DNA from 3 places in the Alicyclobacillus fodiniaquatilis genome. Region 1 is predicted to be linked to each of the others. Evidence: riboswitches for the same ligand, from Rfam matches in the RefSeq annotation. Region 1 holds a riboswitch; each other region holds the start of a gene.
The links. A riboswitch is a leader RNA that binds a small molecule or an ion and turns the genes downstream of it on or off. The one in region 1 is predicted to bind cyclic di-AMP.
Positions count from the first base shown of each region.

Region 2: another riboswitch for cyclic di-AMP. It lies ahead of ACFSB2_RS13640 (universal stress protein); the one in region 1 lies ahead of ACFSB2_RS24535 (3D domain-containing protein).
Region 3: another riboswitch for cyclic di-AMP. It lies ahead of ACFSB2_RS26070 (NlpC/P60 family protein); the one in region 1 lies ahead of ACFSB2_RS24535 (3D domain-containing protein).

Region 1 covers NZ_JBHUCX010000099.1:161,716-171,724, reverse strand. The annotation lists gene ACFSB2_RS24555 (APC family permease) at 1-1,794, opposite strand, end outside; gene ACFSB2_RS24550 (VWA domain-containing protein) at 2,012-3,454, opposite strand; gene ACFSB2_RS24545 (AAA family ATPase) at 3,406-4,326, opposite strand; gene ACFSB2_RS24540 (LysR family transcriptional regulator) at 4,470-5,357, shown strand; gene ACFSB2_RS24535 (3D domain-containing protein) at 5,500-6,117, opposite strand; cyclic di-AMP (ydaO/yuaA leader) riboswitch at 6,123-6,278, opposite strand; gene ACFSB2_RS24530 (S1C family serine protease) at 6,567-7,946, shown strand; gene ant(6) (aminoglycoside 6-adenylyltransferase) at 8,148-9,002, opposite strand; gene ACFSB2_RS24520 (alpha/beta fold hydrolase) at 9,083-9,838, opposite strand; gene ACFSB2_RS24515 (helix-hairpin-helix domain-containing protein) at 9,870-10,009, opposite strand, start outside.
Region 2 covers NZ_JBHUCX010000035.1:75,783-85,791, reverse strand. The annotation lists gene ACFSB2_RS13655 (hypothetical protein) at 23-982, shown strand; gene ACFSB2_RS13650 (hypothetical protein) at 1,096-1,767, shown strand; gene ACFSB2_RS13645 (hypothetical protein) at 1,886-2,104, opposite strand; gene ACFSB2_RS13640 (universal stress protein) at 2,127-2,561, opposite strand; cyclic di-AMP (ydaO/yuaA leader) riboswitch at 2,662-2,791, opposite strand; gene ACFSB2_RS13635 (hypothetical protein) at 2,955-3,137, opposite strand; cyclic di-AMP (ydaO/yuaA leader) riboswitch at 3,144-3,274, opposite strand; gene ACFSB2_RS13630 (ABC transporter substrate-binding protein) at 4,320-5,669, shown strand; gene ACFSB2_RS13625 (carbohydrate ABC transporter permease) at 5,728-6,579, shown strand; gene ACFSB2_RS13620 (carbohydrate ABC transporter permease) at 6,576-7,415, shown strand; gene ACFSB2_RS13615 (MGH1-like glycoside hydrolase domain-containing protein) at 7,472-9,025, shown strand; gene ACFSB2_RS13610 (family 43 glycosylhydrolase) at 9,042-9,998, shown strand.
Region 3 covers NZ_JBHUCX010000101.1:2,724-12,732, reverse strand. The annotation lists gene dhaL (dihydroxyacetone kinase subunit DhaL) at 1-29, shown strand, start outside; gene dhaM (dihydroxyacetone kinase phosphoryl donor subunit DhaM) at 8-409, shown strand; gene ACFSB2_RS26110 (hypothetical protein) at 513-797, shown strand; gene ACFSB2_RS26105 (hypothetical protein) at 1,425-1,943, opposite strand; gene ACFSB2_RS26100 (Ger(x)C family spore germination protein) at 2,238-3,479, opposite strand; gene ACFSB2_RS26095 (hypothetical protein) at 3,678-4,172, opposite strand; gene ACFSB2_RS26090 (hypothetical protein) at 4,439-4,648, opposite strand; tRNA gene ACFSB2_RS26085 (tRNA-Leu) at 5,169-5,255, opposite strand; gene ACFSB2_RS26080 (nitroreductase family protein) at 5,972-6,568, opposite strand; gene ACFSB2_RS26075 (STAS domain-containing protein) at 6,634-7,449, opposite strand; cyclic di-AMP (ydaO/yuaA leader) riboswitch at 7,680-7,809, shown strand; gene ACFSB2_RS26070 (NlpC/P60 family protein) at 7,812-8,552, shown strand; gene ACFSB2_RS26065 (hypothetical protein) at 8,715-8,996, shown strand; gene ACFSB2_RS26060 (retropepsin-like aspartic protease) at 9,215-9,595, opposite strand; gene ACFSB2_RS26055 (cold-shock protein) at 9,979-10,009, shown strand, end outside.

The DNA.
Region 1 (10,009 bases):
CAACTTATGCCACCAGCGCTTGGTGATAAATTGCGGAATCACGACCGTGATGTTTTCTGGCCTGTATTTTTGCAGTTCAAAGTCAATAAATCGCTGCAATCGTTTGGCGACTGCCCGATATTGTGAATGGATGACAACCAACCGCACACCCGTGTGCAGTTCTTCCCACTCCGCTTCAATCTTTACTGTCCTGCGACGATTCTCTTCTTCTGAATCGCTCGCGATGACCGTCACAGCAATGACATTTTTAAAGTTCGCCACAGCGTATTCCAGCGCGTTCACCGACGATTTGTTGATGGAAGCGATGGGAACAATCGTGATGGCCTCTTTGCTCGGCTGAAACGTGCGCGTCATGTCGTACTTCAAATCTTCGCGAATGCATTGATAATGCTTCTGAATGCGACTGAACAGCATCACCATCGTCGGCACACAGATGAAAACCACCCATGCGCCATTGGTGAACCGTGTGACACCAAAAACCAGGCAAGCGCCACCCGTTAAAACCAGGCCGCAAGTGCTGCTGATGGCACTGACCATCCACTTCGCACGCCGTTCACGCAGCACGCGAACGACCATACCAAGCTGCGAAATGGTGAACGTGTAAAACACCGATACACCGTACAGCGGCATCAGTCGCCCCACCTTGGCATCGAAACACAACGTCAACAGCAGGGATATGAAGGTCAGAAAAACGATGCCATTGCTGTACACCAGCCGATTGCCTTTATGCAGCATCCAGCGCGGCATAAAACCGTCGCGCGCCATTGCGGACCACAGTGCTGGGCAGCCAGTGAACGCCGTGTTTGCTGCGATCGCCAAGATGCACATGGTGGAAAGCGAAACGATCACGGTAAAAATATAGCCGATGCCATGTGTGCCAAACACCATCATCGATTCCTGATTGATGAGCGGCACATCGGGATTGTACTGTAAACCGCCCAACATCGCCACGCCAGAGACGACAAAAAACAAGACACTCAGCGTCACAACCAGCGTCAACAGCAAACCTTGCGCCCTTTTGGCAGACGGTTCCTTAAAGACAGGCACCGAGTTTGAAACCGCCTCAATCCCCGTTAACGCGCTGCAGCCGTTGGCAAACATCCGCAAAAACAGGAACATGCCCATCCCTTGCACAGCGTGCATCCCTGCAGCGGTCGGGACATGAATCTGATTTGGATCCATCAGAATACGGACGATGGCCGTGACGCCCAAAAGCCCAATACAACCGATGAAAACATACGTAAAAGGGACAAACACATTGGCCGATTCTCCGGTGCCGCGCAAATTGACAAACATGATCAACAGTGTGAGCAGGACGTTGAACAACAATTTGTGCGCAGCGATGAATGGAATGACTGGCGCAATGGCGTCAACCCCAGCCGCAATGGAAACCGCCACAGTGAGCGTGTAGCCCACAATCAAAGTCGATGCGGCAGAAAGACCCCAAAACTTGCCGAGATCATTCAGCCCAATTGCGTATGCCCCACCCCCTTGTGGGTACTGGGCGATGATGTTGCGGTAAGCTAGAAAAAGTAAAAAGGCCAAACCAACAATAATTGCCGTGCCCAACATCGAGAAACCAAGCACATTCGTCAAATACGCCTGCGTCGATGCGGCTGTGATCAAACCGGCCAATACGGCCTCCATCTGATCTGTGGCATAGGCGACGCTCGACAGCGCATCTGGCGTCATCACGGCCATGCCTTTTAAAATCCCGATTTTCGCATGCTGATTCTCTTTTGTTTTCAGTGGTTTGCCCACAAGCAACCGTTTGACGCTGCTCGTTGTCGTCATCATTCTTCCCTCGTATTCGCGTTGGTCGCGATAAACTCAAATCAAGCTGTAGTATATATCCTCGCAGCGTTTTTCGCATAAGAATTTTTTACGACAAAATCCAAGCTTGTCCAATGCCCCAGGAAGAAATCACATACGTGATACTGTGAAGTAAAATCACATCACGAACCACGCACCGATAAAATGGCGGTAAAGCAGCGCAAAATGTGTCAGACGACTATCGTGATCGACCTACTTCCGCTGAGACGAGCGCCATGATGATGCGCTTAATATCCATCACCTCTCGACAGGCGACCAACTCGTCACTGTAGCGCGCAAGCAAGCCGAAACGCGCGATTTTCATCGCTTCAGGCGTGCGCAGATCATCACCACGCCCACACCTGTGTTCCACGTTTCCCAAGCGCGCTGCGCATTCTTCCCCCTCTGACAAGAAACGCATATTCGGTGTAGCGACGATGATTTTGCGCACTGTGTGGCGCAGGTGAAGCAGATGATCAACCGTTTGCGCCCAGTCATCCCCCGCGATGCTGAATCCGCCGTCTGTCAGCAGCAGCACAGTGGTATTTTTTCCATATCTCGCCTCCTGGCGCACCGCGTCCAGGGCTAGGTTCAACCGCGTCCCATATTCCCACGATGTGGCCTGCCGCCGGATCTCCTCGAACTTTGCGCGAAAGGATGCCCCTTCAGGCAATTGACACAAATACGTCGGTGTATCGGAGAAGATATAGCTTGTCACTTGCGCAATTTGCGAAAGCGCATCCAATAGATACAAAACGATGGCGACATAGCGCCCCATGGATCCGGATACGTCAGCAATGACAAGCAATGGGAGCGGCCGCTTGGCAGCATCGGTCAGGGAAGGGCTTTCTTTGTGGCAAAAGCCTGTGAAAATGCCGCCATTTGCCGCCATCCGCTTGCGCACCGTCATCTTGATATCCACTTTTTTGCGGCGCGGCGCAGGTGCGATGATGGCCCGTTTTTGCCCGTTTCGCAGCGCTTGCTCAACCAGCACCGAGATTTGCTGCCCCAATTGTTCCACTTCGACATCTGGCAAATCATCCAGCAAAAGAGACGAAGATGCCATCGCATCTGCCGGAGATGGTGGTGATGAACTGACCGCCTGCACGATCCCAGCAGATGGCGCCGCAAAACGCGCGTCAAATGAAAATTCGATAGCCTGCGCGTCAAGCATATCGATCACATCGAGCGTTTCTGCGCGCTCCTCATCTATGGCGCTTACGTGTTCCACTAAGCGCAGTTCCATCGACATCTGCTCGCTTGAAGTGGCGCTCGCCACTTCCTGCGACGCTGCATCCGTTGCCACTGCAGAGGATGCATCCCCAGCTTCCGACTGCGCCTTTCTGGTCGGCTCGTTGGCAGTGAGTGGAGGGCTCCCGAATACCGTGTTTGCCACCCGCTCATCGCGTGTCTGCACGGCTTCTGTCATCCAGAGATCGATCAGTTGATCCAAGCTGAGCTTCATCTTGCGCTGTGTCACCCGCCGTACTTTGCGCTCATTTACGCGTTGGATAATCGTCTGGATAAATCCTACGCTGCTGCCAACGAAGCGCAATGTGGCGTCCGGATCAACAACTCGGTGACGTCCCGCTTTCATGGTTTTCTCGTCCTCGCAAAATCCTGCGTTTGCTGGTCCACCCACGACTGAATGGCCTCCCAACCCTTTTTTTCATCGTCGGCATACTTGAGCAGCAGGCCCAAGGTGACGTGAATCGCATCGAGCGTGAGCGCGCCGTCCGATGCCTGGCAAAGGGCGCGTGTCCAGTCCAAAACCTCGCCAATCGACGGCTTTTTCCGCAACTCCAACTGGCGAAGACGCATGACCACATACGCGATCCGACGAGCCACATCCGTCGATGCAGGTGTCTTTGCCGTGATGATCTGCGCCAAGCGCTGTTCATCTGGGAATGAAAGCTCCATCCAGGCAATCCGGCGCATCAGGGCTGGATCTAACAGTCGATAGTCGTTGCTTGTGAGAAACACGTAAATGTCTGTTTTCGCGCGCAAGACGTTGGCTTCCTCTGCCAAGTCATGGATGACCAACTCCTGTTTATCCAGGAAACGCAAGAAGAAGTTAGACGTCGTTTCATTCAATTTGTCGATCTCGTCAATCCGCAACACCACTGGCGCTTCTGCCAACAGACATGAGAGCAGCGGTGTCTTGTTTAAATACGGAAGGGAAAAAGGTTCACCCTTCATCTGTTTAGTCTGCGCGTCGACAATTTGGCGATAGGCGTTCCACGAGACCCCGATATCCGACGCCTCCAACTGACTGTGACATTCGATATCAATCAACTGCGCGCCCAGCAACGCGGCCATGCGTTCCGGCAATTCCGATTTGCCAATCCCCGGCTCCCCTCGCAGTCCGACGGGCTTTCCCAAAGCAAGATAATGAACCAGACGCCGACAATTGAACATATCCAGGTAGTATTGACCTGCCGCCAGACGACCATTTAACTCGTCGGCATTGAACCCAAACGAAGGAGCGAACAACTTTGCATGTTTTTTGAACAAGCATACGACCCCCTCACGATCTCGTATCGATCTGGCTTGTATTTCCCGGTTTTAGATGGAATGCCTGCACACTTTGGAGCATAATAGAAAGCGAGCTATGAATAAAATGAATATTTTTGATATTGGATATAAGGAGATTTGATATGCCAAGTCTCGACTTATATAAGATCTTTTTCACCGTCGCCCGCTCAGGCAGCCTCTCGAAAGCTGCCGAAAAATTGTATATCACCCAACCCGCGGTCAGCCATGCGCTGAAAAATCTCGAAGAGAAGCTGGGAACCAAGCTGTTTGTCCGCACGCCCAAAGGCGTCAATCTGACGCATGAAGGGGCGCTTTTGATTCAGTATATCGAACAAGCGTACAACTTCATTTTTCTCGGTGAACAAAAATTGGCTGAAGCTGTGAAAATGCGTAGCGGCGAAGTGCATATCGTGGCCAGTGAAACCTTGTGCAGACATTTTTTGTTACCTCACCTAAGCCGTTTTACTCGCGAATTCCCGCAGATCAAAATTCATGTGACAAATCGCCCCACACGGGAGACCGTACAATCTATTCTCGGTGGCAAGGCCGATGTCGGCTTGGTCTTTTTGCCGGTGGAAGAACCGGAGCTATTGACGACCAAAGTCCTGCCTATTCAAGATTGCTTCGTTGTGGGAGAAAAATTGCGGCATTTGACAAAGACCGAGATGGCCTTGGAAAAGATTAAAGCATACCCATTGATCATGCTGGAGGAAGGGAGCAATACCAGACACTACATCCAGACATTTCTGACAAGTGTGGGCATCACGGTGTCTCCAGAGATAGAACTGGGCAGCATTGATTTGATTGCCGAATTCGCCAAACAGAATTTCGGCGTTGCCACTGTGATCAAAGAATTCGCCATGCGAGATATGGACAACGCCACACTGTTTGAGTTGAAAACTGTCCCCGCTATCCCGCCGCGAAACATTGGCATCATTCACATGAAAGACCTGCCGCCTTCCAAAGCCACATCGGCGTTTATCGATTGCTGTTTGGCCAAATCGCTTTGAATCATCTTGCGATAAACTGTGTTGCAATTACGCGCCAAAACACGAAAAGACGGCATACGCCGTCTTTTCGCTATAAGATTTGTTGATGTTCAACTGGCATTCACGCAAAAATGTTTTCGTTTTTGCCGCACATCAACCGCCCTTACTTGAGAATGTATACTTTTACATTTTGCATGCCAAACTTACTCGCTGCGCTTTGACTTGTGGGAATGTAAATATCGACGCGTTTCCCTTTGATTGCACTGCCTTCATCTGTCGCATGCGCAATCATGCCGCCCACAGGCAGCCCGTTATAAGTGTACCCTGTGATATATAACTTGGAGCCCAACGGAATCACGGAAGGATCGACAGCGACTGTGCCTAGTTGCAGCGAATTGCCGAAGTAATCGACTGCACCCCAGCCGTTTTCCGACGCAGCCGACGTATAAGCCGTTGCGACACACTGAATTTCTTTTGAATAGCTGAGCTGATTGTCACTCGACGCATTCATGACGGTGTTCTGTGTAGAAGTTGTCGCAGGAAGTTTAATCGTCAATCCTGGATATAAATTGAGAGGATTGACAGAGGGGTTTGCTGCCAACAGTTGGTTTAAAGGAACTTGCAGTTGCTTCGATATTGTCCAAAAGGTATCGTTGCCTTGAACAACATATGTACTGTTCGATCCACCCGTTGTTGCGGCAAAAGCGGCTGTCGGCAAGGACAACAGGGTCGCACCGAACACGATTGTGGAAACAACTGTCTTCTTATAACTGAAACGCAAACTAAACTTCCTCCCTTATTCGCCTACGAGGTTAGTTGTCGGGTTCGGATTGAGGTACAACCCTGCGCAAAGCGCTTCACCCCAAGATTGGCACAATTTCTCTACCTATCAAAAAAAGTCCCCCGCACTCCAATCATTTGGAGTTTTGGCCAGTTCTGCACAGATATGATACCAAGGCTTATCTACGCCGATAAAGCCTCAATTTGTAGAAATACATTCCATAAAAAAACAAATTTCGATTTTCGATACTCCTTCAATCTTTGTGGTGCATAGTGAAGACATCAACATTAGACCGCCACGCGCAATGCGTCGACAGCCCTTGAAAATCACTGTCCGAAGCATCGCAACTGGTCGCCTGATGTTCAAGTTGTTTAATTTTGAAGCGTTTTTGAAAAACGCTCATCTAAAATGAATTATGTAAAGAAACTAGCAACAAGGAGCGAGTGACGATGGGTTTTTACAAATCAAAATCTGAAGATCAACGCCCCAAAAAACAGGGAACCTTACAGTTGCTTGGCGTTGTCGTGCTTTCCGCACTCGTTGGTTCTGGCGCCACACTGGCCGTGTCGCCCATTCTGCGTGGAAATGCCACAGACAGCTTAGCTACATCTAGCACATCTAGCGCGAGTTCAGTACCAGCCACGAATGTAAGTGTGAACGTCAGCGACGGCATCACACAAGCCGTAAAGACAGCGGAACCTGATGTGGTTGCGGTTGAAAACTATACAACGTCCAGTAGCCCTTTTGATGAGCAATCACAGACAGAAGAATCGGATATCGGTTCTGGTGTATTTTTTGACAAGGATTCAAAATACGCTTATATCGTGACAAACAATCACGTTGTTCAAGGTGGCACCAAAGCTGCTGTCGTCCTGCAATCAGGTAAACAGGTGCAGGCAAAAGTCATCGGCACGGATCCCTATACAGATTTAGCGGTGCTCACCGTTCCCATTAAGAATTTTAAATCGGTGCAACCGATTCAATTTGCCAATTCAGATGATATTCAAGCTGGTGACCCAGCCATCGCCATCGGCACACCAATGGGCATTGATTTTGCAGACACGGTGACATCGGGCATCGTCAGTTCTCCTTCTCGCACGATGCCTGTCGAAGAACCGACTTCTGACGAAACATTGGATTATCAATCCGTCATCCAGACGGACGCAGCCATCAACCCAGGCAACAGCGGCGGTCCCTTGCTCAACATCAAAGGGCAGATGATTGGCATCAACAGCAGTAAAATTGTCGAACAAGACTTTGAGGGAATGGGCTTCGCGATTCCTTCCAATGAGGTTGAACAAATCGCTTCTGAACTGATGAGAACCGGACATGCAACACACCCGGCACTCGGTATAGAAGGCTATGATATGTCTGAAATTCCGCAGGGATATCTGCCAAATGTCCCGGTCGATTACGGTGTATACGTGCAATCTGCCACATCTTCTGACGCCAAATCGGCTGGTCTGAAGCAAGGAGACGTCATCATCGGCTTCAACGGCCAAACCGTTCAGGATATGGCGGATCTGCGCACTGCATTGTTCAAAACAAAGCCTGGCGATGAAGCGAAATTGACGATTTATCGCGGCAGCAAAAAAATGACGCTTACTGTTAAAATTACAGAAGAACAAAGTCCAAAAACCACAGGCACCAATTCGAGCAGCAGTGGAAGCACAGGTTCAAATGACGGTAGTGGTGAAGATCCGTTTGGTTCACAAGATCCAAGCGGTGGCGATGGCGGCGGTTACTTCAGTTTCGGTGGTGGCGATGGTGGTTCTTATGGTTCCGGTGGCGGCAGCGGCGCTTACGGCACCGGCGGACCTACTGCGTAATATCAGTTCCAGCACACCACGCTACTTCGGTGGAAATCATTCACAATCAAAAACCCGCTTGCCAATTGGTAAGCGGGTTTGTTGTACTGTTGATTTATACCTTCAAAACATACAAAGTGCTCACAGAGACGCTTCTCGGTAGCGAACGCAAAACTTGATTTATCAGCTCAATTCATCGATATGCATGAAAGGAGCACCATTTTACACCAGTCTATTATAGATGTTTTCCGTATACTTCGTGATGGCTTCATCGTAATCTGGATACGAACATCCAAGGCCTTCTGCCACAATCTTTGCATATTTTCTAAATAACGCATAACAAGTGAATAAAGACTGCCACATCTCTTGATACCCATTTTCCGCGTAAGTTGACAGCAACGCCTCCCAATCTTCATACGGCAGGTAATGGTTTATAAATTTATAGTTCTTGCCCACACTGAAGGTGTATCCTCGTTCCGCCCCGATTTGCCAAGCCATCATTCTCAACAAATTCGGTCGCGCAATCCCATTTAAATGGTCAATCGCAAAAAGGATTTCTTTTCTCGCCAGTCCTTTTACCACGTAAGTCGAAACCATCCAGAACTCATTGCAACAATCATCAAATGCGCTTGCAGTTGGCTTTTTGATCCAATATTGACGATCATCTGCGATCACTTCATGCTTGATGAGCTTGTCCTTATCCAACAGGACCTTAACCAAACCATCGCTATTGGCAAAATAGTCCTCCACCTCGTTGAGCGGAATGAGTGTTAAATCCACCTTATTCCCATCGTCAAAAATCATTAAATACGAAAACCAATTGCCTAATTCCGGCGGAAAAAGTTCCATATCCTCTGGTTTTTGCATTATCAGACGATGCCCAAAAACTTCGAGCCATTGATCACTTTCCTTGAAAGAATCCATATCTGTTACAAAGTAAGAGATATCATAATCTTGGAATGTATCCTGGGGAATATTCTTGTTTGTACGCGATCCCTCCAAAGTTGCCAATCGGATTCTATTATCGTTCATTGCAAAATCTAACAACGTGCGCATCATTTCTTGTTCACTTCTCAATGCGATTCCTCCGTCCGCTCCAAAGTCTGATTCACCTACGCAATTGATTATCAAGACAGAAAACTATGCACATTTCATGTTTATCGAAGCGGATGGGATCGAAGGAATTCGAGGATGGCATCATTTACATACGTCGGATTTTCCCGCAACATATGAGGGCGATGACTGCATCCTGGCACAACCAGATAACTGGAGCCATTCACAAGTGAACTTAAATGCTGCAACCGAGCCTCTGGAGCAAACTGGTCATTTTCCCCGGCGATAAACAAGGATGGGCAACAGATACGCTGAATTTGGTCTTCCGTCAGCTGAGGATACAAGCGCCAATCTCTGGCACTTTGCCGCATAAATGTTTGCCAGTCCCCTTTATGCGCCTCTGCGTGCCTTTCTATCATCTGTTGAATCATCTCATGACACCCGTTTTGCACCAGTGTTTCCGGTTCAAATTCATCCGCGCCAGCGGGATCGACAAATCCACTGTGACCGATGGTCGTCAAAGTTGCAATTCTGGCTGGGCTTTTTACCGCACACTGAAGCGCGACGCCAGCACCCAAGCTGTAGCCAACGAGGTGTGCTCTCGGCATATCCAGTTGATCCATAAAGCCGATGATATCGTCGGCAAGCTGTGGGGTACTCCACTCAAGCCGATTGCACCTTGTTCTGCCATGCCCTCTGAAATCCGGTAGAAAACATGTATACTGGTTGCTAAAATCGAGTAACTGGCATGAAAAAGCGAGTATCCCTCTGGAATAGGCGCTATGTAAAAAAAGAATGGGTTCGCCAGTACCCATTTGTTCATAAAAAAGTTCTAAATCTTTTACCTGAATATAGGGCATGTACACCCCTCCTACCTAGGTATCATCTGTTTCACACTTCATGCCATGCGCGACTGGGCCGCGTATCTGGATATCCGAATTGTTGGCGATATCGCTTTCGCTCTTCAGTGAAAGCAAACCAACTTTTTTCACTATCAGGATGATTCGCATGATGAACAATACAGCGCAGCG
Region 2 (10,009 bases), on a different contig from region 1:
CTGGAGAGTGAGGTGCAGCGCAATGAACCGTCTTATTTTCGCGCTTTTTTCGTCGCTTGTCACCGTGTGCGCGTTGGCTGGCTGTGCGCCTTCCTCGCCTTCCGTGCCATCTAACCACTCGTCTGGCAAGCAGACCAATCATGCGACTGGACAGACACAGGAAAATACATCGGGCGGATCGAACAAAAGCGATGTGACCAATTCGTCTGCGCCTGCTGGCGGGGGCAATTCAACAACGGCCAATCAAACGACAAATCATTCAGGGGGTACAGGGACTCCGCAGACAAATGGGCTTCAGTTTGCAGATTACATCGTGACGGCGATGAATGCGGTCAAGCAGGGGACGAAGATGCCTGCGCTGTTCGCGCCTACCGAGCCTACATTTCAGCCAAACGCCCAATTCGTGGGAGTCAAAGCGTACGCATCTGATTGGGATTACAGCATCAGCCTGTTTTCCACATCGACCGCCGTGCCTTTGAATGATGCGAGCCTTGACCAATTGCCCGCATCTGCAGCTATCGGCACGTTTGGCGCCACTTATTATTCCAGCAATGCAAAGGCGCAAAGTGATTTTAATACAGAGTTCTCGGTCAAAAAGATTCAAAGCGCGGGGACCGTGAATGGCTTCATGAAGCAATATAGAACCGGCAAAGAATACGATATGGGCAGTCCGTCGAACTACCAACTGCCGCAGGATGTCATTGAGTGGCAGGAGGGCGATTGGACGATTGATGTGTTTGGCGCGCCTTCGCTCGATCTCAACAATACAGCAAAGCAACTGGATGATTTCCTAAAGACCAACGCGCTACCGCCGACAGAAGGACACATTTTGGTGGATCCCAATCTGACGGGCAATCCTGTCACACAAATCGGCTGGGTGTTTGGCAATACATTTTACGTGTGTGACGCTTCCTCAATGATGAATGCGTTGCAGATGGCCGTCTCGATGCGGGAATATGATAGTTACAAAGTGACGCCGTAGTGCGAAAGGGGAAAGCTACACTCAGCTCAGGCTGAAGACTGATTTCAGATGAGTGCGAAAGGCGTATGATGAAATCAAAATTAAGTACCTCCCGAAAAGAGAGGGTCAAATCTATGCAAATACCCGGCTATTATATGACGAGGCCAGCCCAAAATGATGAAAACACTGCCGATTTTGAGCGGATCTACTATGACATGATGGCGCAAGACGGCGCGGCGGAAATCAATTACACACTGACGGCGCCGAAGTGGCAGTTTCTTTGTTATCTAGCAGAAAAGAAAAACCTCTTGCTACACGGATCCGCGAACGCGGCAATTGCGGAATTTGAACCACGCCAGTCGAATGATGTCGATGAATTTGGCAACCGTTGTGCGATTTATGCGGCATCTGACGGCTTATGGCCGATGTATTTTGCCATTGTCAACCGGGATGTTGTCACTTCACTGGTCAATGCTTGTTTTCATGTGCGTTCAGGGGACGGGCACGCTGCGGAAACATATTACTATTTCTCGGTGAACCAAGCGGCATTCGCACAAGGTCCTTGGCAGAATGGGATGATTTATCTTCTTCCACGCGATACGTTTGAACAACAAATTATGGAGCCATACAATGGTCTAGCGATTGAAAGCACACAGTGGGCCAGCGCAGTTGCAGTCAAACCACTCGCTAAACTGGCTGTTACACCGGATGATTTCCCCTTTTTGGACCAAGTGAACGGTCATGATCCGCAACTGGTCTCGGAGCGCGCTGCGCGCAATCCAGACGGATTCCCTTGGCGGGAATAGCGCCGGATAGACAGGATTAGGTGTGTAAAACGAAAAACCGTCCTTTGGCAGGACGGCTTTAGAATGATACAAATTCTCGCTTCATCTATATCTACATCAGGCTCCTCATGGAGCGTTTCTACTCCATCACTTTATGACTAAAGTGCATTTTTACGCTCTCAATGGTATCGCCAGCAATAAAGATTTTTGCATCTGGCGTGGTGAATCGGATCACGCGGTTTTCACCGTCAAATTCGGTATCGCCGAGGTGAATCTCATATGTATCCCCGGCGTCCGTCGTAATGATGAGTTCGCCCCATTGCTTCAATTGTTCATGCACTTCCTCCATTTTCATCATACCAATCACCTCGTGTACTTTTTTATTTCACAACAAGAACGTGGGTTGATGCTTCTTGTACAACTTTTTGGCTTACACTACTACTGAGTAGTTTCTCTAGCAGGCCTTTGTCTTTGTTTCCGACGACAATTAAGTCGATTTTTTCATGCTCTGCATACTGACTGATTTCATGTGCGGGGTCTCCCCATTTTAAAACCAGCTTCGGTTCAACGCCTACTGTAAATAATCGTTTGCGGGCTTGCTCCAGAATCTGATACCCTTCTTGTTCTAGGTCCGCTTGAACGTCGCTTGAATTGACTACATACCCTGTTCCCACGCCGAGACTGTTGACAGGACGGAGAACGTGGAAAAGCGTAATGACACGGTTTTTATTTTCCTCACACATTTGGAAAACCTCGTGCATAATGACATCCATCGTCTCTGCATCGTCAACCGGTACAAGTATACGTCTATACATATTCTCTCCTCCCAACTATCTAGAATCGAGATGGTGTACGACAAAAACCCCGCAGGTGTTCCTGCGGGGGAGCGGAGTTGGCTGGGGTGAAGGGCAAATATACGCCTCTCTTAAAGCTGACGAAGTTAGCTGTCGGATTCGGGATAAGAGATTCCCTACCAGTCAAAGACTGGATTCACCCCAATGGAATGGTTCCTCCGCTTCCTTTCGGAACTAAGCTTATGCGTTATAAAGTTTTACGGCACTGCGGAAAAGTCTAGTGTATCAGCATCTCAATGTTGATCAACGATTCAATCTTTGTGTGTTTTCTTTTGCGGCATTGAGCGCCTGTATGACGAACAGGGTGTAAACGGTACCGATACAAGCCGTTGCGACGATGAATCCAACCATTCATCAGTCCACCTCCTGCGCCGTTTTGCGCGGAGGGGCGTAATATTTCGATAAACGCTTGCCATTTGACGGAAAATACCGCTCTGCACGATTGGCGCGACGTAACTTGGTGTCCGCGTCATAGAGAAGTTGCGCATCTACCGACTCGCTTCCATGATACAAATCGATCCATTCTTGCGTTTGCATATATCCGTCTCCTTTCAAATTCGCCTACGAGGTTAGCTGACGGGTTCGGGCTGAAAGGATGCCCTACATGGTTGCGCCATGATTCACCCCACAAGTGGTTCCCCCGTTTCCGATGTGGAATTTGGCGGTTATGCTATAAGATTCGATAGACGAAATAGATTGCTGGGGGTAATTATGAAATTTTTTAGTCAAATTTTGTTGGATCCCCTCAAACCACACAGGTGCCAATAACTTAAGGACTGGATTGCGTTGCATCACGATGTCCGAGAATACCGTTTGTTATTCGCCACGATTTCATTAGATGCTTGCTCACCAACTGGCACAAAATCTCCAACAGATAACCAATCGATCACAATTGTTAAACCTCACAGTACAAGCAAACCAGACTGGATGTCGAAAGTTACTTCTAGAGATATCGAGCGCATCATAATCGGAAGTTCGAATGGCAGCAAATCATTGATCAATCGATCCAATAGAAAGGAAGGAAAACTATATCAACAAGTTCCTCACAATCATTGTGAAATTAAAAGACGGGAAAAGTTTAAGTTTGATTCCGATATTGGTAGAAATACAGAGCGATGATGCGTTGGTACCAGGGCGAAGTTTTGAAGTGAAGCTTACAAATCTCCATACCATCTATTTAAGTGCCCCGGGATGGATGCAGATTATATTTTATCTATGTTTTTTCAGTATGAGGTGCACTGATTTTTAGTAAACACTAATTACCCCAAATCTGTGAGTACCGTTCTCGATAAAGAAAGGTTTCCCAGTTGTAGCACGTGGCAATACACCGCGAACATTTCCTCGGGTTACAGTACTCAAGGGCCATAAGAAATCCTAGCATGGAAATAAGATGAAGAGTGCTGATGTGTTGACCACAAAGATATGACATACGGTGGAGCGATTCTCGGAGGGGATAGAATTGGTAGAGATGTTATTGTTCTTTGTATCGTCCAACATAAAGGTCGCAATCAATTGCAAAAAACAGTCGGTAAGTGAAGCTTATAACTGATTAATCGTTTGTCTCATATATCGTAAAGAAAAGCACTAATACATGCTTTAATGAGTGTCCAAGTTAATATAAGATTCCATTTGTTGAGACACTTCGAGTGGAGAAGGTCCTCGATTTATTCTCTCTTTATTTATCTAATTATTCATAAAAACATGGACGGAGGAGTAATGTTGAAGAGCCCAAAAATGTCAGTGTATGCATGTAGCTTTGTGGCAATGGGAGCCATTGTTGGATTGAGCGCGTGTGGAACTAGTTCTTCTGGAAATTCGTCTAAACAGTCTTCGAATGTAACCTCTTCTAAAACGGTTACATCCAATTCAGGAGCTAAGACAACCCTCACAGTTTTGACATGGGGAAATGACGCTACTACCAACTATCTGTCCCAAACTCTAAAAACACTTAATCCCAAATTGGCTAAGCAGTATACTTTTAAGCCGATTCTTGCAGCTAATGACGACACAGTGTCTAAATACAAACTAGAACTATCTTCTGGGCAAACCGTGCCTGATATCATTCAGATCAATGCCACAGATTTACCTGCTATGTGGAACACGAAGACTATAACCAATTTAACATCCACCATTAAGCCTTATGAGAGTGACATGTTTACCGCTACAAAATTGCTCGTTTCATTCAAAGGTCAGGATTGGGGATTCCCTTATCAAATCAAGACAAAATTATGGTACTACCGCACTGATATGTTTAAGAATGCCGGGATAAACGTAAACAATGTACACACGCTCGGGCAGTTTATCCAGGCAGGAAAGAAGTTACAAAAAAAATATCCAAATAGCTATATTTGGAATCTTGGTGATCCTGTTGCTAGCTACGATCTCGGCATGATTCTTACAGGAAATGGCGGAGAATTCACGAATAGCACTGGAAAATTTGTAATCAACACCAATCCTGGCGTTAAAAATGCGTTCGTTGCACTCAAGCAGCTGTATGACTCGGGCGTTGTGGCCGACACTCCAGATTTCACTGCTGCATGGACCAAAGATTTAGCGAAAGGTACCATTGCTTCAACGTTGAGCGCAAGCTGGTTGGAAGATATGTTGCCATCATATGCACCTAAGTTAGCTGGCAATTGGGGAGTTGCCCAATGGCCAGTTATCGCTGGATCAGTTGGAGGTAGCGAAGCCGGCGGATCAGTTTTCGTAATCCCTCAAAATGCCCCTGATAAAGCTGCGGCTATTAAAGTTCTCAGCCAAATGCTTTTAACGAAGACGGGCAATATCGCGTTCTATAAGGCTATGGGTCAATCGACGTTTGTGAAATCTGCTCAGTCTGCTGTGGAGAAGACTCCGAATGCCTATTATGGTGCGAATTTTGCGAAACAATACAACATGTCTCTTAAAAGCTTTAAGGAGATGCAATATGATCCACGATATACCAATGAGTTAACGATTGTAAATCAATACCTTCAGCTTTACCTGAGTGGCAAGGATACCTTGCAACAAGCACTCAATGGAGCTCAGACAACTGCATCAGCTCAAATCCAAAATCCTTGGACTCAATGACTTTAACAAATTTTTAGGTGAGCGATTCATTTGTCACCATTTGAAAGGAGATTGCATCATGAGCACTAGGATTGGGGGGAAAGTGGTTCCTTATCTATTCATTGCTCCTTTTATCATATCTTTTATCGTCTTTTTCCTATACCCAGGAATCAATTCATTGGTACTGAGTCTGTATAATTATCCAGGTTACGGGCACGCAGTGTGGGTAGGGCTCCATAACTATTCTGCAGCACTAACTGATCCGTTTTTTTGGGTCGCGTTTAGAAATACGATTTTTTACTGGGTTGCACATGCGGTTCCTGTTATAGTCATCTCTTTTTTGCTGGCGCTTGGAATTCATTCGCAACTAGTCAAATGGAAATCTGTGATAAAACCTTTAGTCTTTTTTCCTCAAGTCGTTCCGACTATCGCTGCGGCTTTGGTTTTCCAGTTCATTTTCTCGTCTGGCATATTTGCGAGGAGTGGAGGCGGTAGCGTCCTATCAAATCCCGATTTTGCTCGATGGGCAGTTGTTATTTTTACGGGCTGGGGTAGCATCGGGTGGTTTACCATTGTTTTTCTTGCCGGTCTTACAACGGTGAGTGAGGAACTGTATGAGGCAGCAGCTATTGATGGCGCATCCAGCTGGAATCGTATGTTTCGGATTACTATACCACTAATGCGTCCGATATTTTCCTTTGCTTTTGTGATGGATGGTATCAGCTCTATTCAATCCTACACAGGGCCAAACGTGTTGCTTGCAGGGTCTGGGCAAGCCCCTGCCGATGCGATGCCACTTTTGAATTTGGTACAGTCAAACATCACTGGCGGGAGTTTTGGCTTAGCAAGTGCGTTTGGATGGCTCACCTTTCTTATCATTGCCATCATATCTGTTCTTCAACTTATATTGTTTAGGGGGAATGATCAATGACCCGAAGCATTCGCGCACAAAAATGGGGGATTTACGGATGTTTATGGGTCATGGTGGTAATTTCACTGTATCCGGTGGTCGTAATGTTAATGGGATCAGTAAAGACGTATGGGGAGCTAACCAGTAATCCACTTGGATGGCCACTCCACCCGACCCTTAAAAATTTCACTGCCTTATTCCACTACAACGGAGGTTTGATAGTTCGCACTTATATTAATGGAATAGTGATCGCTGTGGTATCAACCACGCTAACAGTATTTGTATCAGCTATGGCTGGATACGCTTTTGCGAAATATAAATTCAAGGGAAGTAAGATACTGTTTACGGCATTACTTGTCACTATGATGGTGCCACAACAGTTGGAATTGCCATCCTTATATTTATTGTTCGCAAAGTTGCATTGGTTGAACACGTTTCAAGTGCAGATTGTTCCCATAATCGCCAGTGTATTCACCATGTTTATGATTCGACAGTTCATGTTCAACATTCCGGATTCACTGATTGAAGCTAGCCGGTTGGACGGAGCCGGACACTGGTATACCTTTACGCGAATTATTCTACCAATTTCTAGACCCGTTCTTGGAGCGATGTTCATTCTTACTTTTCTTTCAGTATGGAATAGTTATCTGTGGCCGCTCACGATGGTGGATTCCCCAACAAAAATGCCTATTATGGTCATTTTACCGACGCTAAATTCAAGTGCGAATCAGTTTTTTATCGAGTGGCCAACGGTGATGGCGGGATGTGTTATTGTAACTGTTCCGCTGATGCTTGTATTCCTTATTTTCCAGAAGCAGTTCATGAACAGCGTAACCATTGGTGCTGTAAAGGAGTAATCATGAATAGCTAAACACCTGCAGTATGATTTTTCTCGAAAAACGGAGGACATCTTGTGATCTTGCCACTTGCTAAGTTTAGAAAATACATCGATAAATTCAATGAGGATGACGAGGAGACAGTCATCCAAGAAATTTCTAATAAAGATTCATGGTCTTGGCTTCAACAAAACATCCCTTTTTTCGAGTGTCCAGATCAAGAAATTGAAGAAGTTTATTACTTTCGCTGGTGGACATATCGAAAGCATATAAAGCGTACACCGGATGGTTTTATCATCACAGAGTTTCATCCAAATGTTCATTGGGCCGGGAAACATAATTCCATCAATTGCTCTGCTGGTCATCACTTTTATGAAGGGCGCTGGTTAAAAGAAAGCAAGGCGATCTTTTACGACTTTGCAACATTCTGGTTTCGTCGTGGAGGTTCCTCCCGCTCCTATAGCACGTGGCTGGTAGATGGAATATGGAATTACTGTACGGTGCTTGGAAAGTATGACTTATTGATTGACCTTTTGGCGGATTTTGTGGGGAATTTTCGTGCTTGGGAGTCGTCCAATCTCCATTCAAGTGGACTATTTTGGTCCAATGATGATCGAGACGCTATGGAGTACTCCATCAGCGGGTCCGGTTTACGCCCAACTTTGAACTCATACCTCTTTGCTGATGCGGTTGCCATTGCTAAAACTGCTGAACTCGCTGGTGATTCACGTCTTCAGGAGGAATTTAGTCACAAATCCAGTGAGATCAAGCAATTAATGCTAGAGAGGCTATGGGATCCAATGGAAGAGTTCTTTAAGGTATTGCCTTTGGGGTCGCACACTGCGGCCTTGACGAGTTGGGACTTTAGCAATGTCGATCCATCTCACAATGTTCGCGAAGAAATAGGCTTTATTCCTTGGTATTTCAATATACCTGACATAGGGTACGAGAATGCGTGGACGCAATTAATAGATCCGAATGGTTTTTTTGCTCCGTTCGGTCCAACCACGGCAGAACGGCGCCATTCACGATTTATGTCCGAGCATTCGAACCATGAATGCCTTTGGAACGGTCCCTCTTGGCCGTTTAGTACATCCCAGACGCTCACCGCGATGGCGAATCTATTGAATAACTATGATCAAAAGGTCGTCAGTCTACAGGACTATTTGAAAGAACTTCAGGTTTACGCTCGCTCGCATTACCGTCAGGTTTCCAGCAGTAAACGAATTTGCTGGATTGATGAAAACCTTCATCCATTTACAGGTGAGTGGTTAGCCCGCGGTATCCTTGAGCGATGGGGATGGAGGACTGAAAAAGGAGGATACGAACGCGGAAAAGACTATAATCATTCCACATACTGCGATCTCATTATTTCTGGATTAATTGGACTTCGGGCAACCGATAATGACGAGCTATTGGTCATCAATCCCCTAATCCCACAAGGTACATGGCATTACTTTTGCTTAGATAGAGTATCCTATCGCGGATTGGACTTGACGATAATGTACGATGAGACAGGACAAAGGTATGGCCACGGGGCCGGATTATTCGTTTTTGTGAACGGAAAACAACGAGCATATTCACCTTCTATAGGTAAGATTGAAATCAACCTTACGAAATCTGCTTATTAAATTAGGAGGAGTTACTATGACAGCCAACACTATCGGACAGAAACGCGGAACTTCATGCGGGTGGAATAAGTACGAGAATAATCCTGTTCTTGGAGGTGAGCATGGTACTTGCTTTGATCTTAGCGTACTCAAGGACAATGGGGTATATAAGATGTACTTCTCCTGGCGCCCCAAGCAATCCATTGCCTTAAGTGAGAGTTTAGATGGAATCAATTGGAGTGAACCTATTATCGTCTTGGGGCCTAGGGAGACCAAGAAAGGATGGGAAGACGAGTTGAATCGCCCGGTCGTTGTCAGGAGAAATGATGAGTATCATATGTGGTACACAGGCCAATATAAAGCGGGACAACCGGATGGACATTCGTGGATATTTTACGCCACTAGCCCGGACGGTATCGAATGGACCCGGAGAAGTCTGGAACCTGTTTTAACTTTCGAAGAACCGTGGGAAAAAGTAGCTGTTATGTGCCCACATGTAATATGGGATGAATCATCAGCGCTCTGGAAGATGTGGTATTCTGGGGGCGAACAATATGAGCCGAACGCAATTGGATATGCCACCAGCAAAGACGGTCTACAATGGAATAAACTTTCTACAAACCCCATTTTTGAGTGCGATCCGAATGTTGCCTGGGAGCAACACAAAGTGGCTGGATGTCAAGTTGTGAAAATAGATGGCTGGTATTTTATGTTTTACATCGGATACTACAATGAACATTATGCACAAGTAGGGCTGGCTCGTTCAAAGAATGGGGTCGATGATTGGGAGAGGCACATTCATAACCCAATCATTGCACCCGATGAAGGTGCATGGGATGGGGATGCATGCTATAAACCCTATGCCATCTTTGATGGCCAGCGGTGGGTACTGTGGTATAACGGTCGCAGAGGTGCTCCAGAACAAATCGGGGTTGCATTTCACGAAGGCAAGGATCTTGGATTTTCAGAAAGATTAAGTGCGAACAACAGATAGTGAGGGAAAGA
Region 3 (10,009 bases), on a different contig from region 1:
GCAAACCATGGCCCAAGTTAGCATTGTAATCGTTTCGCACAGCGCAAAAATTGGTCAAGGCCTTGTCGATTTACTCAGACAACTCGTCGGCCAAGATGTCCATCTAGAAAGTGCAGCAGGGTTCGGTGAAGACATCGGCACAGACGCCACCTACATCATGGAAAAAATTCAGGCGTGCCCTACGGACACCGACGTGCTTGTTTTTTTCGATCTCGGCAGCGCCTTGATGAACACAGAGATGGCTTTGGATCTCATGCCAGACGCCATTCGACAGCGCGTTCATATCGTCGACGCGCCGTTGGTTGAAGGCGCAGTTGCAGCGGCCGTGAAGGCGCGCGGCAACTTTGCGTCTGATGAAGTCATCACAAGCGCCATGCAAGCAAAAGGCATGGATAAAATCTGGAAGTGACTCTCCCTATGTCCTAGACAAATGGGCATTCGGTCAGTGCAGCCCTCCTCTTCTTATCATACGTTAGGCGTAGGATAATACCCAGTTGAGGAGGGAAGACAGTTTGAAAAAACATCGGCCGCAACCACTGCAAATGACGTATTATCCATATCACCCACAAATCACCAAGCAAGCATACTACCCATATCTCATGTATCAAGCGCAGCACCAGCGACAGCGACAACACGCGCCCACTGACCATGAACGACTAGATGAACACGAACAGAGATTAAATATGTTCGAACAAAGACTGCAAAACCTGGAGCGTCAAACTTATATGCATCACTATGCAGACGTAGATATCTATCAAAACGGGTATTCATTTCATGGACACAGGTACTACTGGTAGTCACTTGAAGTCCCCCGCTTGTCCCCATCATCTTCTGATGTATGGGACTTTTTATTTTGACGACCACAAGACGATTGTCACGTTCGGTCACAATCGCAACGACGTGTTTGTCGAATCCGGCAATGACAAATATGTATATTGTCTTTTATCCGCACGTTTCGACTGACTTCGCGCTGGCTATACTGCAAAATGGAACTACTAAATTTGAAATGCGAGGGAAAGCACAAATGACACTTATGATTGTACTCGTGACGATAGCTGTGATCGTAGCAATGAACGTGATCTTCCGCACGATGAGAAAGCGTTTGGAAATGCGTCTAAATGGTCCAAATCAAGGTTGATGATAAATCCATACTACACAGATGATAAGATAGGGCGAAGTTCGCGCGGTTCTCATGCTGATTTCGCCCATACCGCCTGTATCTATCATATGAACACTGCCTGTGTCCGCATGCTTATGTAACAAAGACCCGCCCTACGGGTCATGTGAAAAAGTCTTCTATCCAAATCAAACCCGGAATATATCTGGTGTTTGAGCATTTGCCAAACACCAGATATATTCCTTTCATCATTCAATCTGATGGACTTTTACATGTCTCCGTAAGCGGCAAGTACTTGCTGACCCAATTAATAGCCGTAACCTGGTCCATGTTTCCCAGGGTGATGGCTGCCAGTGCCAGGGCATCCAGGATCAACGACCTCATTTTTGGTCATTGGTTGATAATAGTGTCTGGGTACATTGACGATGACATGTCGGTTGACATTCACAATTGGATGAATGACTGGCACTTCGCGCGGGATATAGCAATCCCTCACAATATACTGCGGATCACACATAATCGGTGGACATTTGTGCATAGGATGCGGTTTAGGGTGTGAAGCAACATATGCTGGATGATACGACTTTTTCACTTTCTTGGTTTTCTTAATGGTCTTGCTCATCCCCGCCTCATAGGGAGTGAAAGCAATCTTTGGCTGTATCTGTACATTGATTGGTCCATACGGACTTGCTTCCGACTCCTCATCGGGATCCCAACCAGATTCATCTAAATCTGGCGCAGACGCAGATTCCTGATGATACGCTTGCTTAGGCATACCTTTTCCTTTTTCACTTGGATGCTTATATCCACCATGTTGTTCGGTCATATCAGCTATTCGCCCCTTTCACTTGATACACCAAATATATGAGCGAATATTGACGTATGCCCTAGTCATTCGTCCATTTTCTGTGCATACGTCCTACATCAAGCGACCTTAGTACGTGTTTCTAAAGAGATATTCGCGATTATTCGCCCGAATTGCTTTTGGAACAACGCTGCTTGACATCACTTCAGAGAGGTAACACCAGTCACAAAAAACATTACATTCTTCGATGCCAAGCCTTTTCGACAATATAGATGAAATGCAAGTTACATCGCGCTTGAGCCCAATCGGATTCCTCTATTTCGCCGACATTCCTTCACGTTCGATGTACACTTTCACATGAGCGTGAAACGGCGTTTTGGTGAACTGGTCCACCCATTTTTCATGCGATGAACTCAATTCCTTTGCCCAATACCCCGGGAATTGTCCGCGAACGATTTCACCGAACCCAAATGGATCAGTATGAAGTTTCTGTAATTTTTTCACAACTTTCATTTGGCCGTCTGTCAGTATTCTTGACCCTTCATCGGCAATTTGATCAAGCACCCCAACTTTATCAAGTGACCCCCTGCCAGTCTTTTCTTCAATTCTAGATGGAATAATGGTGTACGCTTCGAATGATGGCTGACCATTTATCATTCTACATCTGATCTTTGTTCTGCGAGAGAGCGCTTTGAGCATCACGCTGTGCTGTGGATCTCCTGGCATGGGATACGCTGCCGCATAACCTGCTTTCTGGTCATTTCGAATCTCCATGTATTCAGCCGTTTCAATCGGATCGAGTGTACCGACCATACGGTCTTTTTGAAAGACAGCAAGACCTTCTGTTTCAATTTGATCTCCTTCTGGTCCGATTACCCTGACAAAGGGCAAAACCGGATCTGCACCTTTGTCTGATAGCTGACTCCAATAATTCCCCAAAAAGATATTCGGCATTTTTCCAAGTGCGACTGCATGTTCCATGGTGCTCACCAAATACAACGTTGGCACCCGTTCCAATTTAGGCGCAGCATTCATTGCATTACTCGCGTCTCCAAAAGATACGAGCAACCAGCAAAGCCGCCTGATTTCCGCATTTCTGCGCAGAAAATCCTGAATATCACGCATGCCGACTGACCTTGCAATTTTTTGATTTACAGTGATGATACGCAAATGTCCTAAAAATATTTTGTCAGCAAGCTGCTGTTGCAGCTTGTTCATCGCATCATCCATGGTCCTCCCCGTCGTGCTGACGACCCAAACAGGCCGTTGTGCGACTCCCCCTGAACTACTTTCACCAGGTCCTAACGGAATGCGGCCTGGTATCGCAATTTGTACAGTCAACCGATAACCAGATAAATCACTTTTTGCATGGGGGCCTGTGATCCCTTCTGATCTCTCCTCGCCGCCAACCGGGTCGATGGCCATGCCAAGAATGGTGCCTCTGTCCTCAATTTCTAACCGATCCCAGCAACCTGTGATAAAAGGAAACGTACTCGCGCAAATGCACATCAATATCCACTTTCGTTTGATCACAGCTAGGCGCTTAAAAAATGACATCCAAATCGTCCCCACTTGTATATTTTGGCGACCGTGCCATTGCAAAACCGTTCTGATAAAAATATATGATGACACATTTATGGAAAATCATTCATACAGGTGATCATCAGCGTGTAGTGTGACGAACACTTTATCAAAAGCCTTCATGGCACGGGGATAGATTTGACTAGTGGCTTGCAGTCGTGATATGGCTTGGCATCATCCCCTCGTGATGTTCTCAATGCGGATGACCGGCTTGCTCTCCGCCAGTTCCTCCGGCGTATTGTCATTCACGACAATGCCTGCCTGCCGCAGCGCCCAACCAACATATTTGCTGCAATATCGCCGGCGACGCTCCCTATATTTGCGATCATACCCCGTGAGCATCATGACAATCAGCCACCAGATTCCCAGCCAGTCGTAAGGAAGATTGTCCTCATCATGAAGCGCAACAAGAAACTTGACACACTGCTCGTCCGTCATCGCAATGTGACCGATATCGTATTGCCCCGTGTAATCGTCGATATTCCCAGGGCCAGACTTTCTAAAACCTCGCGCTTCCATGACCGTGTTCCCGCAGATATAAACCGCAACATGCACATAGTTGCTTTTAAAAGCGGTTTTGTCGAGGAGATGTTCACCCTCTTTGATGGCGTCATCAATTGGATTAAGCAGCGTTCCTCGTACAAAAATCAAATCTCCTGGCTCTAGCATGGGCTCAACTCCCCCATCATGCACAATGACATTGGCACTTACACTAGATTCCTTAGACTGCCATGCGTAGTGCAGTTCCATCTTCCTCCGAACGTTGACGCTTTACGCACCAGTGGTTATGTATATTCCGTTGCTCTCACCTGCGATGCTTTACCGGAACAAGTGGCAAACCCACGTCAGGATGACCGTTCAATCTCTGCTTTTTCCGCGTCGAAACCAAAGGGGCCGCCTAGACGGCGGCCAAACCATATCGCACAACTGCCATATTATAAAATCCGTATCTTTGCATTTGCTTTAGCTTTGGATTTTGCTTTACTGCGAGATGAGGAAATCACTCTGTCATTGTTTTTGACAATCACTGTTACATAGAGATTGATTCGATCATTGACCTTGGCAGCTTGCTTTTGCCCCTGCCCCTGGAGTTGCCCCTGAAGCTGACCTTGCAGTTGCCCTTGGAGCTGTCCCTTACGACTCATGCGAACCACCTCACTTTCACAATTAATGAATGCAGGTACCCGTACAAAGAAAACGGACAACCAACCAACTCCACTCGACATTGGCATGTACCCACGACATCCAGCACTGACTTTGACGAGCTGTTCCCAGAAAGTAAAATTTGTGTGGCAGGATGATTACCCGCTTCATTTCAATGTTTTTTGTAGATAACAGGAGTACGATCACGATATGATCATCAGCAGGGAATGAATGGACGCCCGAACTCTGGGCCAAATATAGCGGTTCCTCATCAATGAGATGACAAAATTGGAATGTGAGGATGAAGATAAATGGTACTCATGCTTGTGCTGCTCACTGTGGCTGTAGCCGTCACGAATGTAACTTTTCACGTCATGAAAAAACGCCTTGAAATGCGCCTGCACGGCCAAAATCAAGGTTAAAATTATCGCTTGAAACACCTTGGACTAAAAAGCACACAAAGACAATTAGATGAAAAAAGCGCTACTCTCGATTACTCAAGAGTAGCGCTTCAACCTCAATTGGTGCGGTCAAGAGGACTTGAACCTCCACGGGGTTGCCCCCACAAGAACCTGAATCTTGCGCGTCTGCCAATTCCGCCATGACCGCATGTCTTATTTACATTCAACACATATCAAATTACACACATCAATGTTTTCAGGTAGACATCGATATCAAATTCAAACAGTTGTCTGTTCTCTCAAACACACCAAAAGTACTGTCAACGTTTATGAGTATACATGCTTTGATCTTAAAATGCAACTATCATTTCACACGATTGCTCAATTGTTTTTTGATGGTGGTCCTCCTCCACCTGCATGTAAAAATGATGAGTGTACACCTTCACGTGATCCATCCTCCCTATGTCTTCTAACCCAAAAGACGTAACAAAACTCAGACCTCCGGCTGATTTCGCGCCATCAAGAAAAGGTTAAGATGCTCTTAACACAAGGAGGCGACATGAAATGAACGAATATGTCTCCATGCAGCTGAGCCAACTGCAACTTTTGGCTATCGAAAAAAAAGCCCTTGACTTGTGGAAATATCAAGGGCTCAAGTTTTTTTCTCTTAAAGATACGAAATAGATAAAAACAAATTTGCGAAGCACGCTCATATAAAGCAGTTAAAAATGAAAGCCGTGCTCTACATGACTTTCTGCAGACACGGCTTCATGTTGATTCTCCACTCCTGAGCTTTCCCCAATCTCACTTTCGCGCTCAGTAAAAACATGTGTATATACATCTTTAATTTAATTGAAATCAGGGTGTGCTGTCAAACAAGTGTACTGAAGGATAACCTGATATCATTCTTTGTTCCATACAGGATTAAACATTCATCGTGCCTTCAAACATGCGCTCGCTCACTGGTTTGCGTCCATTAGGCAGTTCTCTTGCTTGCAACTGCTCTGGAAGCGCATCCTTTTCGCCTTGATAACCAATGGCGACAAGCGCTTGAACTTCAAATTCATCCGGAATATGTAGGAGTTTACGTGCCATCTCCTTATCAAATCCCCCCATGGCATGGGTGACCAATCCGAGTTGATTTGCCTGCAACGCAAAATTTGCCCAAGCAGCCCCTGTGTCAAAAGCATGAAATCTATTTGCTTGCCCCTTCTGATTTAAAGTAGCCGAGACAAACAAAACAAGTACAGGCGCACGCCTCGTCCACAATTGGTTGCCTGGAGCAATAAACTGGTCAAAACGTTTCAAATCTTCATCGCTCTTCGCCACAATAAAGCGCCACGGTTGTTCATTCGATGCTGATGGCGCCCAGCAAGCAGCTTCAAGTACTGCGTACAAATCTTCATCACGAACTTTACGATCAGCGAATGAGCGTGGTGACCAACGATTCAAAAACAGCGAGCTGACAGGATATTCAGCTTTTCGGTGCGCTTTCACCACATTTGTCAGTTCTTCCTGCACAAAAAATCCTCCTTCAGCCAGATGGGATGGGCTGTCCATCTCTTCACTTCAAATGCCCTGCCACTTTATATCATGTACTGCTTGAGCACCTGTTGCAATGTTGACTTTGTCTCCACCTTGTCAGAAATATCGATCCCCAATGAAATGAGCGTATTGGCAATGCCAGGGCGAATACCTGTGATGGTCGCCCGGCAACCGAGCAGATTGATACCTTCAATAATGTGGAATAGATGACCCACGACCGCTGTATCCATATAAGGGACACCAGACACATCAATAATGATGTGTTCAATTTTCAGATTTGCAATTTGCGTGAGCGTCTTTTCTTGAATGGTCTTGGCCCGGTGTGTATCGATCATACCCACCAACGGCAAGATGGATCTCGTCTCCGTAAGCGGAATCACAGGAACACTCAAATCCTCGATGATCTCGCGCTGAGCATTCATTTTTTCCTCGTTGTAGCGCGTGTAACTGATAAAATAATGATTTAGAAACCTATCTAAACCATGAGCCAAATCGCGTTGAAAAGCAAAAATATCCTCCACGTCGACTTCCACGTGTTGATGATACACATATTGAAAATCCCAGAGGCATTTGCGAAACCCTTCCGTGAATTCCATTATCAACGGAATTGGATGTCCGTTTTTCGCAATATTATAACCAATACGCTCTCCTAGTAAAACTAAATCGTCTATTTTCGCTTGCAACAGCAAATCTAATAATTCGTCGATCACATCATAGACTGCAGCCATATTTGTATCGCGGTTTTGCAGGTACTCCAGTCCTTTAGTAGACTGAAGCATCATTTCCTTGTGAAACATATCCAGATTCAATGACATAAACTCCGCAAAAGTTTGGCCTGGTTTGAACTGCAAATTCACGCCGGATCCCCCATATCTGTCATACACCGCGCAATCGATACGCGCCATTTTTCACATACAGATCACCATACATCAGTCATTTCTACACCGCAATCAGACAGCACATGAAACCATGCAAAAATACACTGATTGCAACTACATCTGACCTTCACAACCCACCATAATCATACATCAAAACCATCATTATTATAATTACCCTAGCTCATTTCCATGGTAATCTAGCCATCATAACGAAACCAAAGCCGAATCCTGGACAACAGGTACGGGGGATATCCTCATATAGGGGTGAACGTGTTTCGCACAAGGGCAACTCCTGCCCAAACCCGTCAACTAACCTCGGAGGCAAAAAGGAGGAAATTAATTTGCATCGCAAAACGCTTATCGCTGGTTTAGTGTCCATCTCAACACTCGCTTCGCTCGGTGCGCCCATTGCTATGGCATCCACGACGAAATCTGCCGTTACAGTGCTTCACAATGCTTATCTGATCTCCGCACCCAAGACTGGTTCCACCAAGCTTAAACTTGAACGAATCGGCACACAACTCACACTTGAATCGGGCAGCAACAAATACTGGTGGCATGTGAAAGATCCGAGTGGCAAAGTAGGCTATATCACCTCGAATACATACTATACAGCGCAGGCGGAATCCTCATCTGTGCAACTTCCTCCTGGCATTTCACTGGATCCTTCCATTACGCCAATCGCATCGGTCAACGCAACCTCAACTGCCAAATTTAACGCAATCCTCAAAGTCGCCAAAAGCAAACTAGGCACACCTTATGAGCTGGATCACAACGAGGACCGCGGCCAAACAGGTTTTGATTGCTCCAATTTCGTAGAGTATGTCTACCATCATGCACTTGGCTATCTGTTTTCAACTGCGTCGAAGACCCAATACACATCCGTGGGCACCAAAGTCGCGATTTCAAAGATGCAGCCCGGCGATTTATTGAGTTTTGATGATGGTGGTCATAGTGGGATCTACATCGGCAACAATGAAATGATTCAATGTGGCGGTGGGCTCGGCAAAGTAGGCTATCTCAGTGTGGCACCTGGTTCATATTGGTATAAACATCTTTCCGCTGTCAAACGGATGTACTAAGCATAAAAACGCCCCCTCAAGCTCGTGGGGGGTGCTTTATCCCTTCTTGCACTCTTCAAGAAATCGCCACTGTAGCGACCTCGTTTGCCCTTGCATTTCACCCGATTAAGATATAGGATTCAGAGCGATACTTGTTTTATATGTTCAAAGAGGTGAAGATTGTTGTTGCACTTGCTTTTGCAGTTTGTATTTTGGGCCATTTCTGTCATCATCATTGGGGTGATGTGTTTTGCCGCCTATTCATACTATAAAAACAATCAAAAATTGAACAATGATTATTTCGTTTTGTTAAAACAACTACAAGAAAATCCAAACAATGCAGAAATCAGAAGTCGCGTTTTCGAATCCGGACGGCGGTATTACAAAAATCGCCAAACAGGCATTGACTTGAGTATAGAATGGGACATCAAGAATCACGTTGCAGAATCGAACACGCCCAATTGAACTGGGTTTGTCCAGCTCGATTCATATTGAGAATTTTATGTGCATTTTTCACCTAGTATTGGGTATTTTAACAAATGCGGTAACGGCGAGGGCGATTCCCGTGTATACCATGTACCATGTGGCACACCTCAAACCACATTATTTAAATAAGTGTATCATGACCGAATCAGCTCTCCGCCGAGTATCGTCAATTGGCTTTATCACCCTCGCTCAAAAGGTTACGCCTGCTCAATCGTAAAGGTTTGCGTTGTTGGGTCAACGACGAGCAACAGTTGATTGTCGACAAAAAAGCGCAGTCCGAACAACCCTGTACTTGAGAAATCGGGATCGACAATGCAAGGCACGTTCTCAAACACATGCGCGCCCACGTTCAGTGTACAGACCGACTGGTACGCTTCAACCTCTCCACCAACCCCACCAATCTGGATTGCACCTAAATTAGGCAAACCAAGATTTTGAGCGGTGGTGCCATTAAACGTCAGTTCAAACGCACCTGTATCAAGAATCATATTCTCGACCCAAGCACCATTTACGTTCAAGGTAAAATTAAGCGCATCATTCTCAATTTTCCCGTAATACGTCGCTAATGGTGTATACATTTTTCCACTCCTCGTCATCATGGCTTAAGACAAGGTACGTGATTGCTAAGTCACGTGGTCACGGCTGATGCAATACAAGGTACAGCGGATAAAACTTTTCAACCAGAACGCATCAGGTTTGTACATAAGTCTGTATTGACAGCCGGACAAGCAACACAATTGTGATCACCTCAAAATCAAAGGATTTCTTTTTACAAAAATTTCTTATCGATATGTTGTAAATTGGTTTGACTTTACCCAAAGGTTGATGTAAAGTACTTTGTATACCAACTGCATTTCAATATAGTTTTGATGCATGAGCCGTTCGGTCTGGCCCACTGGGTCAGAGTTGAGCGGCTTTGTTAATGAATTATGCTGAATTAGCGCCATGGAGGAATTTAAGAATGCAAGAAGGCATTGTAAAGTGGTTTAACT